Regions from separate parts of the Streptomyces sp. NPDC002788 genome, predicted to be linked through region 1. Evidence: riboswitches for the same ligand, from Rfam matches in the RefSeq annotation. Region 1 holds a riboswitch; the other holds the start of a gene.
The links. A riboswitch is a leader RNA that binds a small molecule or an ion and turns the genes downstream of it on or off. The one in region 1 is predicted to bind glycine.

Region 1 (7,045 bases):
CCACGCCGGCGCCAAACCCCGCCGCCTCTCCGGCGGTCAGGCCCAGCGCGTGGCCCTGGCCCGGGCCCTGGCGACCCGGCCCCGGCTGCTGCTCCTGGACGAACCCCTTGCCGCCCTCGACGCCCGTACCCGACTGGAGGTACGTGCCCAGCTCCGACGACACCTGGCGGAGTTCGAGGCCGTGGCCGTCCTGGTCACGCACGACCCGCTGGACGCCATGGTGCTGGCCGACCGCCTGGTCGTCGTCGAGCACGGTCAGGTCGTCCAGGAGGGCACACCCGCGGGCATCGCCCGCCATCCGCGTACGGACTACATCGCCCGGCTGGTCGGCCTCAACCTCTACCGGGGGCAGGCCGAGGGCCACACCGTCCGGCTCTCCACGGGCCCCGCCATCACCACCACCGAGGAGCTCTCCGGTCCCGTCTTCGTGGCGTTCCCGCCGAGCGCGGTGACGCTGTACCGGGAGCGCCCGGCCGGCTCCAGCGCCCGCAACCTGTGGCACTGCGAGGTCGCCGGCCTGGAGACGCACAGCGACCAGATCCGCGCCGACCTCACCGGCGAACTCCCCCTGACCGCCGACCTGACCACCGTCGCCGCGGCGGAACTCGACCTGCACCCCGGGGCACCGGTGTGGGCGACGGTCAAGGCGACGCAGACGCACGCGTACCCGGCCTGACGCCGCTCGCCGTGGAATGAACGGGAGGGGCCCCGCACAGCGGAGCCCCTCCCCCTGACCGGTCGGTCGATCAGTCCTCGTAGGCGTCCAGCGGCGGGCAGGAGCAGACGAGGTTCCGGTCGCCGAAGGCCTGGTCGATGCGGCGCACCGGCGGCCAGTACTTGTCGGCGGCCGACACCCCGGCCGGGAAGACGGCGTCCTCTCGGCTGTAGGCGTGCTCCCACTCCCCGGCGAGCGCGCCGGCGGTGTGCGGGGCGCCGCGCAGCGGGTTGTCGTCGGCGGGCCACTCGCCGGAACCGACCTTCTCGATCTCCGCGCGAACGGCGATCATCGCATCGCAGAAACGGTCCAGCTCGGCCAGGTCCTCCGACTCGGTCGGCTCGATCATCAGCGTCCCGGCCACCGGGAACGACATCGTCGGCGCGTGGAAGCCGTAATCGATCAGCCGCTTGGCCACGTCGTCGACGCTCACCCCGGTCGCCTTGGTCAGCGGCCGCAGGTCGATGATGCACTCGTGCGCCACGAGTCCGCCCGGGCCGGTGTAGAGCACCGGGTAGTGCGGCTCCAGCCGCTTGGCGATGTAGTTGGCGCTGAGCACCGCCACCTGCGTGGCCCGCTTCAGCCCCTCGCCGCCCATGAGCCGGACGTACGCCCACGAGATCGGCAGGATGCCGGCGGAACCCCACGGCGCCGCGGAGATGGGACCGACGCCGGTCTCCGGGCCGGCCTCGGGCTGCAACGGGTGGTTCGGCAGGTAGGGCGCGAGGTGCTCCCGCACCGCCACCGGGCCCACGCCGGGACCGCCGCCGCCGTGCGGGATGCAGAAGGTCTTGTGCAGGTTCAGGTGCGAGACGTCCCCGCCGAAGTGCCCCGGCTTGGCGAGTCCCACGAGCGCGTTGAGGTTGGCCCCGTCGACGTAGACCTGACCGCCCGCCTCGTGCACCTGGGCGCAGATGTCGGCGACGTGCTCCTCGAACACACCGTGGGTGGACGGGTAGGTGATCATCAGCACGGCCAGCTCGTCGCGGTGCTGCTCGATCTTCGCCCGCAGGTCCTCGACGTCGATCTCGCCGTCCTCCGCGGTCTTCACGACGACGACCCTCATGCCCGCCATCACCGCGCTGGCGGCGTTGGTGCCGTGCGCGGACGAGGGGATCAGACACACGGTGCGCTGCGCGTCGCCGTTGGCCCGGTGGTACCCGCGCACGGCGAGCAGACCGGCCAGCTCGCCCTGCGACCCGGCGTTGGGCTGGAGGGAGACCTTGTCGTAGCCGGTGACCTCGGCGAGGCGGTCCTCCAGCTCGTGGATGAGGGTGAGGTAGCCCGCGGCCTGCTCAGCGGGCGCGAAGGGGTGCAGCTGCCCGAACTCGGGCCAGGTGACCGGCTCCATCTCCGTGGTCGCGTTGAGCTTCATGGTGCAGGAGCCCAGCGGGATCATGCCGCGGTCGAGCGCGTAGTCCCGGTCGGCCAGCCGGCGCAGGTAGCGCAGCATGGCGGTCTCGGAGCGGTGCTGGTGGAAGACGGGGTGCGTCAGGTACTCGTCGGTGCGCAGAAGATCAACGGGAAGCCCGTCCTCCGCGGCGGCATCCAGTGCCTCGACGACACCCTCGACACCGAAGGCGGCCCATACGGCACGCAGCTGGGCCCGGGTGGTGGTCTCGTCGCAGGCGATGGAGACGTGGTCGGCGTCGACGAGACGCAGGTTGACCCCGTTGTCCCGCGCGGCGGCCACGACCTCGGCGGCCCGGCCCTCCACGCGCACCGTGACGGTGTCGAAGTAGGCCTCGTGCACGACCTCGACACCGCCGTTCGCGAGACCGGCGGCGAGGACCGTGGCGTACCGGTGGGTGCGCTGCGCGACGCCCTTCAGGCCCTCCGGCCCGTGGTAGACGGCGTACATGCCGGCCATGACGGCGAGCAGCACCTGCGCGGTGCAGATGTTGCTGGTGGCCTTCTCCCGGCGGATGTGCTGCTCACGCGTCTGCAGCGCCAGCCGGTAGGCCCTGTTCCCGTCCGCGTCGACGGACACGCCGACGAGCCGTCCGGGCAGGCTGCGCGCCATCTTCTCCTGGACGGCCATGTAGCCGGCGTGCGGCCCGCCGAAGCCCATGGGCACACCGAAGCGCTGCGTCGTCCCGACCGCGATGTCGGCGCCGAGCTCCCCGGGCGACCTCAGCATCGTCAGCGCGAGCAGGTCGGCGGCGACGGTGACGAGCGCCCCGAGCTCGTGCGCCCGGTCGATGACCGGCTTGATGTCCCGGACGGCTCCGGAGGCGCCCGGGTACTGGATCAGCACGCCGTTGATCTCACGCTCGGCGATCTCGGCGGGGATGCCGTCACTGAGGTCGGCGACGACGACCTCGACGCCGGTCGGCTCGGCCCGGGTCTGGATCACGGCGATGGTCTGCGGCAGCACGTCCGCGTCGACCAGGAACAGGCCCCTCTTGTTCTTGCCCAGACGCCGCGACAGCGCCATGGCCTCGGCGGCCGCTGTCCCCTCGTCGAGCAGGGAGGCGCCGGAGGTCGGCAGCCCGGTCAGGTCGGCGACCATGGTCTGGAAGTTCAGAAGCGCCTCGAGCCGCCCCTGCGAGATCTCCGGCTGGTACGGCGTGTAGGCCGTGTACCAGGCCGGGTTCTCCATGACGTTGCGCATGATGACCGGCGGCGTGAACGTGCCGTAGTACCCGAGCCCGATCATGGAGCCGAGGACCTGGTTGCGCTCGGCGAGGGAGCGCAGCTCGGCGATCACCTCGGCCTCGCTGCGGGCGCCCGGCAGGTCCAGCGCCTCGGCGCTCTTGATCACGGCCGGGACCGCGGCGGCCGTGAGCTCCTCCAGCGAGCCGTAGCCGACCTGCGCGAGCATCTTGGCCCGGGCCTCGTGGTCGGGGCCGATGTGGCGCTGCTCGAAGGGGACTGCCTCTTCGAGCTCGGAGAGCGGAATGCGATGGGCGGTCATTTGCGGAGGCCTCCTGGTCTGACACGACCTGCGAGGGGCACCACGGCACGGGTACCCGGACGGCCTCCCCCTCTGTCATCTCAACCTGAGAGCTTCACCGGATCGCCCGAAGGCCTCCGGTTTTCACCGTCGGTGAGAGCGGAAGCCGTCGGCACCCGCCCTGCTTTCCAGAGTGACCTCGTCCGTGCGGTACGTGTGCCTGAGAGATTCCGGGGAGGATTTGCTCCTTCGGCGCCTCCGATGCTGTCTGGAGGACTCTCCCGCACGGGGTCAGCAGCCGCTGCCAGCGTACCAGCGGGGTCAACGCACGAACCTTCGAGTGGCCGGGTCCCCGGTTGTGCCGTTTTGTGGTGTCTACAGAAGACTTGCGACCTTGTGGAGGGCACGTGCGTACCGATATCGATCCGCGCCACCTGATCGGCCGCAAGGCGTTCGACCGCAATGGAACCAGGATCGGCACGATCGACGAGGTCTACCTCGACGACGCCACCGGCGAACCGGAGTGGGCGGCCATACGGACCGGGCTGTTCAGCAGGGACGCGTTCGTCCCCCTGGAGCCCAGTGAACTGATCGAAGGCGCCCTGCGCGTCCCCTTCGACCGCGCCCTCATCAAGGACGCCCCCGACTTCGGCGTGGGCCGCCACCTCTCACCGGAGCAGGAACTCCAGCTCTACCACCACTACGGCCTCGACGTCGCCGCCCCGCCCCCGCTTCCGGAGCACGACTTCGGCCGGCTCGCCGGCAAGGACGAGACGACGACCTGAGCCCAGGCCCCGTAGCCGTCCGCTGTGCCCCGGACGCCGCAGGAGCGACACCGCTGCTCCGGCACGGAGGAGTCACCTTCGCAGGCGGCTCCGTCCGCACACCTCGGCCGCGATAGGCAAGAGGACCGGCGTCCAACCCCGCGCCCTCGACGGTGGCCCCGGCGGTCACCACCGCCGACGTGGGGGTGGCGTTGGCGTTCCCGCGCTGTGATGCCCTTCCGGCGCACGAGCTCTACGCCGAAGAGAACCCGGACGCTGTGTCCGCGGCCGAGGAGATCCCCGCCGGTGTGCCCGCGGGACCGGGAGCAGCACCCGGCCCGCCCCTGCCCTGCGCCTCTGCGGAACCGCCGTGCCCCCCGCCCTCGGGTCTTCGTAACACCAGCGGTAAGGGATCCGCCGGCTCCAGCGCGGGATCGCCGATCGGAAAGGTCCGCACACGTCCCGGCCCCGAGCCGGGCGTCTCGAACCGCACGGTGACCCGCCCCAGGCCACTGCCCTGCACCCACCCGTGCCCGAACTCGGCGTGGCGCACGTCGTGCCCCGCGGGCCATCGCCGCTCGGCGGGCACCGGCTGCTCCTCGACCGGCGCCTCGGCGTTCTCCTCGGCTGGATCTTCTGCGACCGCCCGCTCGCCGGCCGCCTGCGCGAACAGGTCCTCCTGCGTGTAGTCGGCGAGCCCGCTGACGCCCACCCCGAGCAGCCGCACCCCGCCCGTCGTGTCGACCGAGTCCAGCAGCCTGGCCGCCGCCTCACGGATCACCGCGGGGTCGTCCGTGGGGCCGCGCAGCGTCTCGGACCGGGTGAGCGTCGAGAAGTCGTAGCGCCGCACCTTCAGCACGATGGTCCGCCCGGACAGCCCGGCGCCGCGCAGCCGCCGCACGCACCGGTCGGCGAGCCGCTGCACCTCAAGCCCGACCCGCACCCGGTCGTGGATGTCCACGTCGTAGGTGTCCTCGACCGACACCGACTTCGCCTCCCGCTCCGCGACCACGGGCCGGTCGTCCCGCGCCAGCGCCATGGCGTAGAGACCGTGCCCGTGTGCCTTCCCGAGCAGCCGGACCAGCTCGTCCTCCCCCGCCTCGGCGATCTCCTCGACCGTGGTGATCCCGGCCCGCCGCAGATGGTCGCCCGTCGCCGGCCCCACCCCCGGCAGGGTCCGCACCGGCATCGGCCCGAGCATCGCCCGCTCGGTCCCCGGCTCGATCACCACCAGGCCGTCCGGCTTGGCCTGCTCCGAGGCGATCTTCGCGAGCATCTTGGAGGCGGCGAGCCCCACCGACCCCGTGAGCCCCGTGATAGCCCGGATGTCCGCGCGCAGCTGCGCCCCGACCAGCCGCGCCGACTGCTCGTCCCAGGCCTTTCCTCCGGCCTCCAGGTCCACGAACGCCTCGTCCAGGCTCAGCGGCTCGACCAGCGGCGACAGCGCCCGCAGCAGCTCCATCACCCGCTCGCTGATCGCCCGGTAGAAGGTGAAGCGCGGCACGAGATAGGCGGCGTTGGGCGCCAGCCGCCGGGCCTGCCCCATGGGCATCGCCGAGTGCACGCCGAAGACCCGCGCCTCGTACGACGCGGTCGCCACCACACCCCGCGGCCCGAGCCCACCGACGACCACGGGCTTTCCGCGCAGACTCGGCTTGGACGCCTGCTCCACCGAGGCGAAGAAGGCATCCATGTCGAGATGCAGGATCGTGGGCGCGGTTCTCACATCTCCGATGCTGCCCTACACCACTGACAGCGCCCCGCCCGACCACCCGAACCGGGCCGGGGCAACCGCTTCCACCCCGGCGCGGAAACGCCCGCATGCCGCAGCTGCATCCACCCCGAGCCGGACGGCTCAGACGGCCCGGTTGCGCCGTCGTGCCAGCTCGTCCGCCGGGTTGGACCCGATCAGGGTCTCCCCGGTGTCGATCCGCTCCCCGTGCAGCTGGGACAGCGCGCTCTCCACGTCCCGCCACACCACGCCCACGGCGATCCCGAAGACGCCCTGGCCCCCCTGGAGCAGGGCGTGGACCTCGTCGGGGGAGCTGCACTCGTAGACCGTCGCGCCGTCACTCATCAGCGTCATCCGCTCCAGGTCGCTGAAACCGCGTTCCCTGAGGTGCTGGACGGCCGTGCGGATGTTCTGCAGCGACACCCCGGTGTCGAGGAACCGCTTGACGATCTTCAGGACGACGACGTCCCGGAAGCTGTACAGCCGCTGCGTCCCGGACCCGTGGGCGGGGCGCACGCTCGGCTCGACGAGCCCCGTGCGTGCCCAGTAGTCCAACTGCCGGTAGGTGATGCCTGCGGCCGCGCAGGCCGTGGGGCCGCGATAACCGATCTGCTCGGACGCCATGGACGTCGTCCCTCCGCTGCTCGGCACCGCCGTCGGTCGCTGCGGAGCGTGATCGACCGAGCCGTCGGGCTGGGGGTATCCCCCGCTCGAGCGGAGCCGTGAGCCGGGGGGAGGGTACGGACCGCTCGCCCTGAGACTGCGTTCGGGGCCGCCCCCAGCCGTACCGTCGCCGCTGCTTCTCACGCCGACCTCCGTCCTTGACCTGCCTTCTCGACGGTAGGCAGTCGTCAGGGGTGCGTCAACGATCGCCACACTCGCCACGCCGAGTGATAATCACCCTAAGAGTGGTTTCCCGTGCCCCACCGCGGGGAAAG
Region 2 (7,045 bases), on a different contig from region 1:
AAGTGGGAGAAGCCGACGACCAGCCCGGCGTCCCGTGCCCGTGTCGTCTGGCCGGCCGGCCGAGCGGCAGGCCGAGCGCGGTGCGGTAGCACGATGTCCGGCCGCGGCCGCACCAGGACAGCCGTCGCAGCCGTCGTCAGCACTCGATGATGTTCACCGCCAGCCCGCCCCGGGCCGTCTCCTTGTATTTCACCGACATGTCCGCGCCCGTGTCCTTCATCGTCTTGATGACCTTGTCCAGGGACACCTTGTGGGAGCCGTCGCCGCGCATCGCCATGCGGGCGGCGGTGACGGCCTTGACCGCTGCCATGCCGTTGCGTTCGATGCACGGGATCTGGACCAGACCGCCGACCGGGTCGCAGGTGAGGCCGAGGTTGTGCTCCATGCCGATCTCCGCGGCGTTCTCGACCTGCTCGGGCGAGCCGCCGAGGACCTCGGCGAGGGCGCCCGCGGCCATCGAGCAGGCGGAGCCGACCTCACCCTGGCAGCCGACCTCGGCGCCGGAGATGGAGGCGTTCTCCTTGAAGAGCATGCCGATCGCGCCCGCGGCGAGCAGGAAGCGGACCACGCCCTCCTCGTCGGCGCCCGGCACGAAGTTGACGTAGTAGTGCAGGACCGCCGGGATGATGCCGGCCGCGCCGTTCGTCGGGGCGGTGACGACCCGGCCCCCGGCCGCGTTCTCCTCGTTCACGGCCATCGCGTAGAGGGTGATCCACTCCATGGAGAGCGCCAGCGGGTCGCCCTCCGAGCGGAGCTTGCGCGCGGTGTTGGCGGCCCGGCGGCGCACCTTCAGGCCGCCCGGCAGGATCCCCTCACGGGACATGCCGCGCGCCACGCACGCCTCCATGACCCGCCAGATCTCCAGCAGGCCCTCGCGGATCTCCGCCTCGGTGCGCCAGGCCCGCTCGTTCTCCAGCATCAGCGCGGAGATCGACAGGCCCGTCTCCTCGGTGAGGCGCAGCAACTCGTCACCGGTGCGGAAGGGGTACTTCAGCACGGTGTCGTCGAGTTTGATGCGGTCCGCGCCGACCGCGTCCTCGTCGACGACGAAGCCGCCGCCGACCGAGTAGTACGTCTTGGTCAGCAGCTCCGCGCCCGAGGCGTCGTACGCCCACAGGGTCATGCCGTTCGCGTGGTAAGGAAGGGCCTTGCGGCGGTGCAGGACCATGTCGTCGTCGAAGGAGAACGCGATCTCGTGTTCGTCGAGCAGGTTCAGCCGGCCGCCGGCCTTGATCGCCTCCACCCGCTCGTCGGCCGTCTCCACGTCCACCGTGCGCGGCGAGTCGCCCTCCAGGCCGAGCAGCACCGCCTTGGGCGTGCCGTGGCCGTGGCCGGTGGCGCCGAGCGAGCCGTACAGCTCGGCCCGCACCGAAGCAACGCTCTCCAGCAGCTCCTCGTTGCGCAGCCGCAGGCCGAACATCCGGGCCGCCCGCATCGGGCCGACGGTGTGGGAGCTGGACGGGCCGATGCCGATCGAGAACAGGTCGAAGACCGAGATGGCCACGGGTGACTCCTGACTACGGGGGTGGTGCAGAGGGGGTGGGCGCCGCGCCGCTCGTGGCGGCACGGCGCCCGAAGGGTTTCTTCGGCGTGTTGCTTGTTACTTGTTCAGACCCGCGTACAGCGGGTGCTTGTCGGCCAGGGCCTTGACCCGGGCCTTGAGGGCCTGCGCGTCGTAGGACGGCTTCAGCGCCTCGGCGATGACGTCCGCGACCTCCGCGAAGTCCTCGGCCTGGAACCCGCGGGTGGCCAGGGCCGGCGTGCCGATCCGCAGACCCGAGGTCACCATCGGCGGACGCGGGTCGTTCGGGATGGCGTTGCGGTTGACCGTGATGCCCACCTCGTGGAGGCGGTCCTCGGCCTGCCGGCCGTCCAGCTCCGAGTGGCGCAGGTCGACCAGGACCAGGTGCACGTCCGTGCCGCCGGACAGGACGTCCACGCCCACGGCCCTCACGTCGTCCTTCACCAGACGCTCGGCCAGGATGCGGGCGCCCTCCAGCGTACGGCGCTGGCGCTCCTTGAAGTCCTGCGAGGCCGCGACCTTGAAGGCGACCGCCTTGGCGGCGATCACATGCTCCAGCGGACCACCCTGCTGACCGGGGAAGACAGCGGAGTTGATCTTCTTGGCGAGTTCGGCCGTGGAGAGGATCACACCACCGCGCGGGCCGCCCAGCGTCTTGTGCGTGGTCGTGGTCACCACGTGCGCGTGCGGCACCGGGTTCGGGTGCAGCCCGGCCGCGACGAGACCGGCGAAGTGCGCCATGTCGACCATCAGGTACGCGCCGACCTCGTCCGCGATCCGGCGGAACGCGGCGAAGTCCAGTTGCCGCGGGTAGGCCGACCAGCCCGCGACGATCAGCTTCGGCTTCGACTCCTTGGCGAGCCGCTCGACCTCGGCCATGTCGACCCGGCCGTCCTCGCCCACGTGGTAGGCGACGACGTCGTAGAGCTTGCCGGAGAAGTTGATCTTCATGCCGTGGGTCAGGTGCCCGCCGTGGGCGAGGTTCAGCCCCATGATGGTGTCGCCCGGCTTGAGCAGCGCGAACATCGCGGCCGCGTTGGCCTGGGCGCCGGAGTGCGGCTGCACGTTGGCGTGCTCGGCGCCGAACAGCTCCTTGACGCGGTCGATCGCGATCTGCTCGACCACGTCGACGTGCTCGCAGCCGCCGTAGTAGCGGCGGCCCGGGTAGCCCTCGGCGTACTTGTTGGTGAGGACCGAGCCCTGCGCCTCCATGACCGCGACCGGCGCGAAGTTCTCCGAGGCGATCATCTCGAGCGTGGACTGCTGGCGCTGCAGCTCGGCGTCGACCGCGGCGGCGACGGCCGGGTCGAGCTCGTGCAGGGGTGTGTTCAGGACGGACATTCGGCTACGACTCCTCAGCCGGCGGAGAACGCGGTGTACTCGTCGGCGGAGAGCAGGTCGCCCGGCTCGTCCGCGACCCGCACCTTGAACAGCCAGCCGCCCTCGAAGGGGGCCGAGTTCACCAGCGACGGGTCGTTCACGACGTCCTCGTTGACCTCGGTGACCTCACCGGAGACCGGGGAGTACAGGTCGGACACCGACTTGGTCGACTCCAGCTCGCCGCAGGTCTCGCCGGCGGACACCGTGTCACCGACCTCGGGGAGCTGGACGAACACGACATCGCCGAGCGCGTTCGCCGCGTGCTCCGTGATACCGACCGTCGACACGCCGTCCTCGGCGGCCGACAGCCACTCGTGCTCCTTGCTGTAGCGCAGCTGCTGGGGGTTGCTCATGGCCTGAATTCTCCTGTACGCGCGGGAGTGCTCTGAAGGGGGACTGCTGGTGAGCCGGGACGACGGGCGACGGGGTCGCTTGCCGCGACCCCTCGCCAGTGTCTACTTCTGCCGCTTGTAGAACGGCAGCGCCACGACCTCGTACGGCTCGTGACTGCCCCGGATGTCCACGCCCACGCCGGGCGTGCCGGGCGCGGCGTGCGAGGCGTCGACGTAGGCCATGGCGATCGGCCTGCCCAGGGTGGGGGAGGGGGCGCCGGAGGTGACCTCGCCGATCACCTCGCCGGCGGAGACGACCGCGTACCCGGCGCGGGGGACCCGGCGGCCCTCGGCGACGAGCCCGACCAGGACGCGCGGCGGGTTCTGCTCGGCCCGGGCGGCTGCCTCGCGCAGGGCCTCGCGCCCCACGAAGTCGCCCTCCTTCTCGAACTTCACCACCCGGCCGAGACCGGCGTCGAAGGGCGTGAGCGAGGTGCTCAGCTCGTGCCCGTACAGCGGCATGCCCGCCTCGAGGCGCAGCGTGTCGCGGCAGGACAGCCCGCACGCGACCAGGCCGGCGCCCTCGCCCGCCTTGGTCAGGGCCTGCCACAGCTCGACGGCGTGCTCCGGCTTCACGAACAGCTCGAAGCCGTCCTCACCGGTGTAGCCCGTACGGGCGATCAGGGCCGGGACCCCGCCGACCGTGCCGGGCAGACCGGCGTAGTACTTCAACCCGTCGAGGTCGGCGTCGGTGAGGGACTTCAGGATCCCGGGGGACTCCGGGCCCTGTACGGCGATCAGCGCGTAGGCGTCCCGGTCGTCACGCACCTCGGCGTCGAAGCCGGCCACGCGCTCCGCCAGCGCGTCCAGGACCACCTGGGCGTTGGAGGCGTTGGCGACCACCATGTACTCGGCCTCGCCCAGCCGGTAGACGATCAGGTCGTCGAGGATGCCGCCGTCGGCCCGGCAGATCATGGTGTAGCGGGCGCGGCCCGGCTTGACGCCGCCGATGTTGCCCACCAGGGCGAAGTCGAGCAGGGCGGCGGCCTGCGGGCCGGTGACGGTGATCTCGCCCATGTGGGAGAGGTCGAAGAGCCCGGCCTTCGTGCGTACGGCGGTGTGCTCGTCGCGCTCGGAGCCGTAGCGCAGGGGCATGTCCCAGCCGGCGAAGTCGGTCATCGTCGCGCCGAGCGAACGATGCAGGGCATCGAGCGCGGTGCGGCGGAGTTCTCCTGTACTGCTCACGGTCGGTCGTCTCCAAGGGCAATGGCGGCACCTCCCACGCGAGTTCATTCGAGCGTGGGGGAGGGCGAGGGCGTTCCTCCCCATCTGTCATCGGAACCTGAGAGGTTCGCCATGACCGCGCAGGTCGATGGCTTGCACCTTGGGTGGGGCCACGCCCGTCGTCTCGACGACGGGAGGTGGCCCGCTTTTCAGATGTGCCTCGCCCGCGCGGTAACGGGGCCTGAGAGATTCAAGGGAGGGACTTGCTCCTTCGGCGCCCCAGCGTCAGCGGTGCTGGGAACTCTCCCGCGCGGATTCAAACGGCCGGTATGCAGTTGGCGCGCACATCATTGCACGCATCCTTCCGGCGCGGCAGGGGGACCTTTCACAGCAAGTGCGGAGTCCCGCGCGCCGGACACGGCGACCTGTAGCAGCCCTGTTGCAGGACAAGAACGGAAATGAGGGGCCTGCGCCGTTACCTTCTCTTTACACTCGGCGGGGATGGGACTCCGTACCTGGCCCCAGGGGAGGACGATCACGGTGAACAGGACCAGGGCGTACGCCACGACCACGGGCATGGCGCTGCCCGAGCAGCCGGCCGTTCCGGCCCGGGCGGTCTGCGGCCCGGTGCCGGCGCCGGTCGTCCGCGATCTGCGCGAGCGCGCCGGCCGCAGCCCGCACGCGCTGCTGTTCGCCCCCCACGACCTCGTCGTGGTCACCGGCCTGCCCGGCAGCGGCAAGTCCACGCTGATGCGGCGCACGGTGCCGGGCCGGCGCATCGACTCCCAGGACACCCGCGACCGCTGGGCGCGCCGCATGCCGCGCTTCCTGCCCTACGCGCTGTACCGACCGCTCGTGCGCCTCGCCCACTACGCCGGGCTGCGCCGCGCCCTGCGCACCGGCGAGGGACTCGTGGTGCACGACTGCGGCACCCAGGCCTGGGTCCGCCGCTGGCTCGCCCGCGAGGCGCGCCGCAGGGGCGGCACCTTGCACCTGCTCCTCCTCGACGCCACCCCCGAGCAGGCCCTGGCCGGCCAGCGCGACCGAGGCCGCGGCGTCTCCCGCTACGCCTTCCTCCGCCACCGCGCGGCAACCACCCGCCTGCTGCGCTCGGTGGAACGCGGCGAACTCCCCACGGGCTGCGGCTCAGCCGTCCTCGCCGACCGCGACGCGGCGAACACCTTGCACCGCATCGCCTTCACGGAGTGACGCCCGGGACGGGGTACCCGGTTCGTGGGTCGGCCGTCCCCGGCCCGGCCGCCCCCGGCTCCCGAACCGCTAGCCTTCTGAGCCACAGCAGTGGCATGAGGCAGGCGGTAGGCAGATGGACTTCCCGGCGGAATTCTCCGCGGACTTTCCGGCGCAGACGCAGACCCATCCGCACGGCGGATGGCCCGGCAACGAGCTGGAGGAGGTGCTCTCGGCCTCCCTCGGTGCCGGGCCGTCCGCCGGCGGGCGGATCGTCGAGGTGCTGGGCCGGAGCTTCGTGTGGGTCCCGCTGCCCAGCGGCGGCGGCCCGCAGAGCGGCCCCCTCGATCTGCCCGGCATCGAGATCGAGGGCCAGGCGTACGTGCCGGTGTTCAGCTCCGAGGAGCAGTTCCACCAGGTCGTCGGCTCCCACATGTCGTACACCATCGCGCCCGCCGTGGAGTTCGCCCGCGGCCTGCCCCCGCACGCGGGGATAGCCGTCAACCCGGGCGGCGTCGTCGGCATCCCGCTCCCGCCGCCCGCCGTGGCCGAGCTGTGCCGGGCCGGGCGGACCCCGCTGGACGGCCCCGTGAGCGGCGGCCGGGTCCGCCTCTTCGAGCCCGACTGGAAGGACGACCCGGTGGACTTCCTCGCCGCCGCCTCCGCTGAGTTCGAGGCGACCGGTGTCGTCGTCACCGCGCGCCGCTGCCTCGCCCACATCGAGACCGCCGATCCGGTGATGTTCGTGGGCGTCGAACTCTCCCAGTGCGAAGGCGACCTGCGGGCCCTTCCCCTGGAAGCCCTCACCCGGGCCGTCACCACCAGTCCGGCCCCCTGGCCCGTCAACCTCGTCCTCCTGGACGTGGCGGAGGACCCGGTGGGCGACTGGATGCGCAACCGGGTCCGGCCCTTCTATCAGCGGTAGACGAGCAGACCCCAGGGCGCGGGGCTGTGACATCATGCGGCTTCGCCGCGGGGGGCGCGGCAAGCCACGAACGACCCGCACCCGGGAGCCGACACCAGGCTCCGAGTCCCCTCGCGGGCTTAAGCTAGGTCACGGTCGAGGCGTTGTACGAAGGGGCGGTAAAGGTGAGCGCGAGCGGCACGGCCGCGGCCGGACAGGTCGAGCACATGCTGCGCCAGGTCACGCCCGGGCGTTACGACGCCTACGAGGCTCTCCTGCGCGCGCTCGCGACCCCGCGCACCGGCCAGATCTGGATGCTCCTGTGGCACGGCCAGGCCGGCTCCCCGGACGCCCAGTACGGAAACATGGAGGTCGGCGGCTGCGGTTACGCCCCCTGCGTGACCTCCGCCCAGGAGCTGTCGGCCAGCGGCTGGAACCGCTCGTACGAGGTGGTCGACGGGGTCGACGTGGCCCGCGCCCTCTACCCCGACCACT

Region 2: it holds a riboswitch for glycine, as region 1 does, so the genes downstream of both, gcvT (glycine cleavage system aminomethyltransferase GcvT) here and gcvP (aminomethyl-transferring glycine dehydrogenase) in region 1, are expected to answer to the same signal.

Annotation. Positions count from the first base shown of each region.
Region 1 is NZ_JBSFVB010000015.1:8,236-15,280, reverse strand. Features, by position in the region: gene ACWD1U_RS26125 (ABC transporter ATP-binding protein) at 1-676, shown strand, start outside; gene gcvP (aminomethyl-transferring glycine dehydrogenase) at 747-3,632, opposite strand; glycine riboswitch at 3,810-3,905, opposite strand; gene ACWD1U_RS26115 (PRC-barrel domain-containing protein) at 4,019-4,396, shown strand; gene ACWD1U_RS26110 (DNA polymerase IV) at 4,629-6,101, opposite strand; gene ACWD1U_RS26105 (MerR family transcriptional regulator) at 6,231-6,914, opposite strand.
Region 2 is NZ_JBSFVB010000007.1:30,547-37,591, forward strand. Features, by position in the region: partial or broken gene ACWD1U_RS14785 (muramidase) at 1-56, opposite strand, end outside; gene ACWD1U_RS14790 (L-serine ammonia-lyase) at 137-1,504, opposite strand; gene glyA (serine hydroxymethyltransferase) at 1,601-2,863, opposite strand; gene gcvH (glycine cleavage system protein GcvH) at 2,878-3,255, opposite strand; gene gcvT (glycine cleavage system aminomethyltransferase GcvT) at 3,358-4,479, opposite strand; glycine riboswitch at 4,554-4,677, opposite strand; glycine riboswitch at 4,678-4,777, opposite strand; gene ACWD1U_RS14810 (AAA family ATPase) at 4,999-5,667, shown strand; gene ACWD1U_RS14815 (enhanced serine sensitivity protein SseB) at 5,783-6,571, shown strand; gene ACWD1U_RS14820 (enhanced serine sensitivity protein SseB C-terminal domain-containing protein) at 6,736-7,045, shown strand, end outside.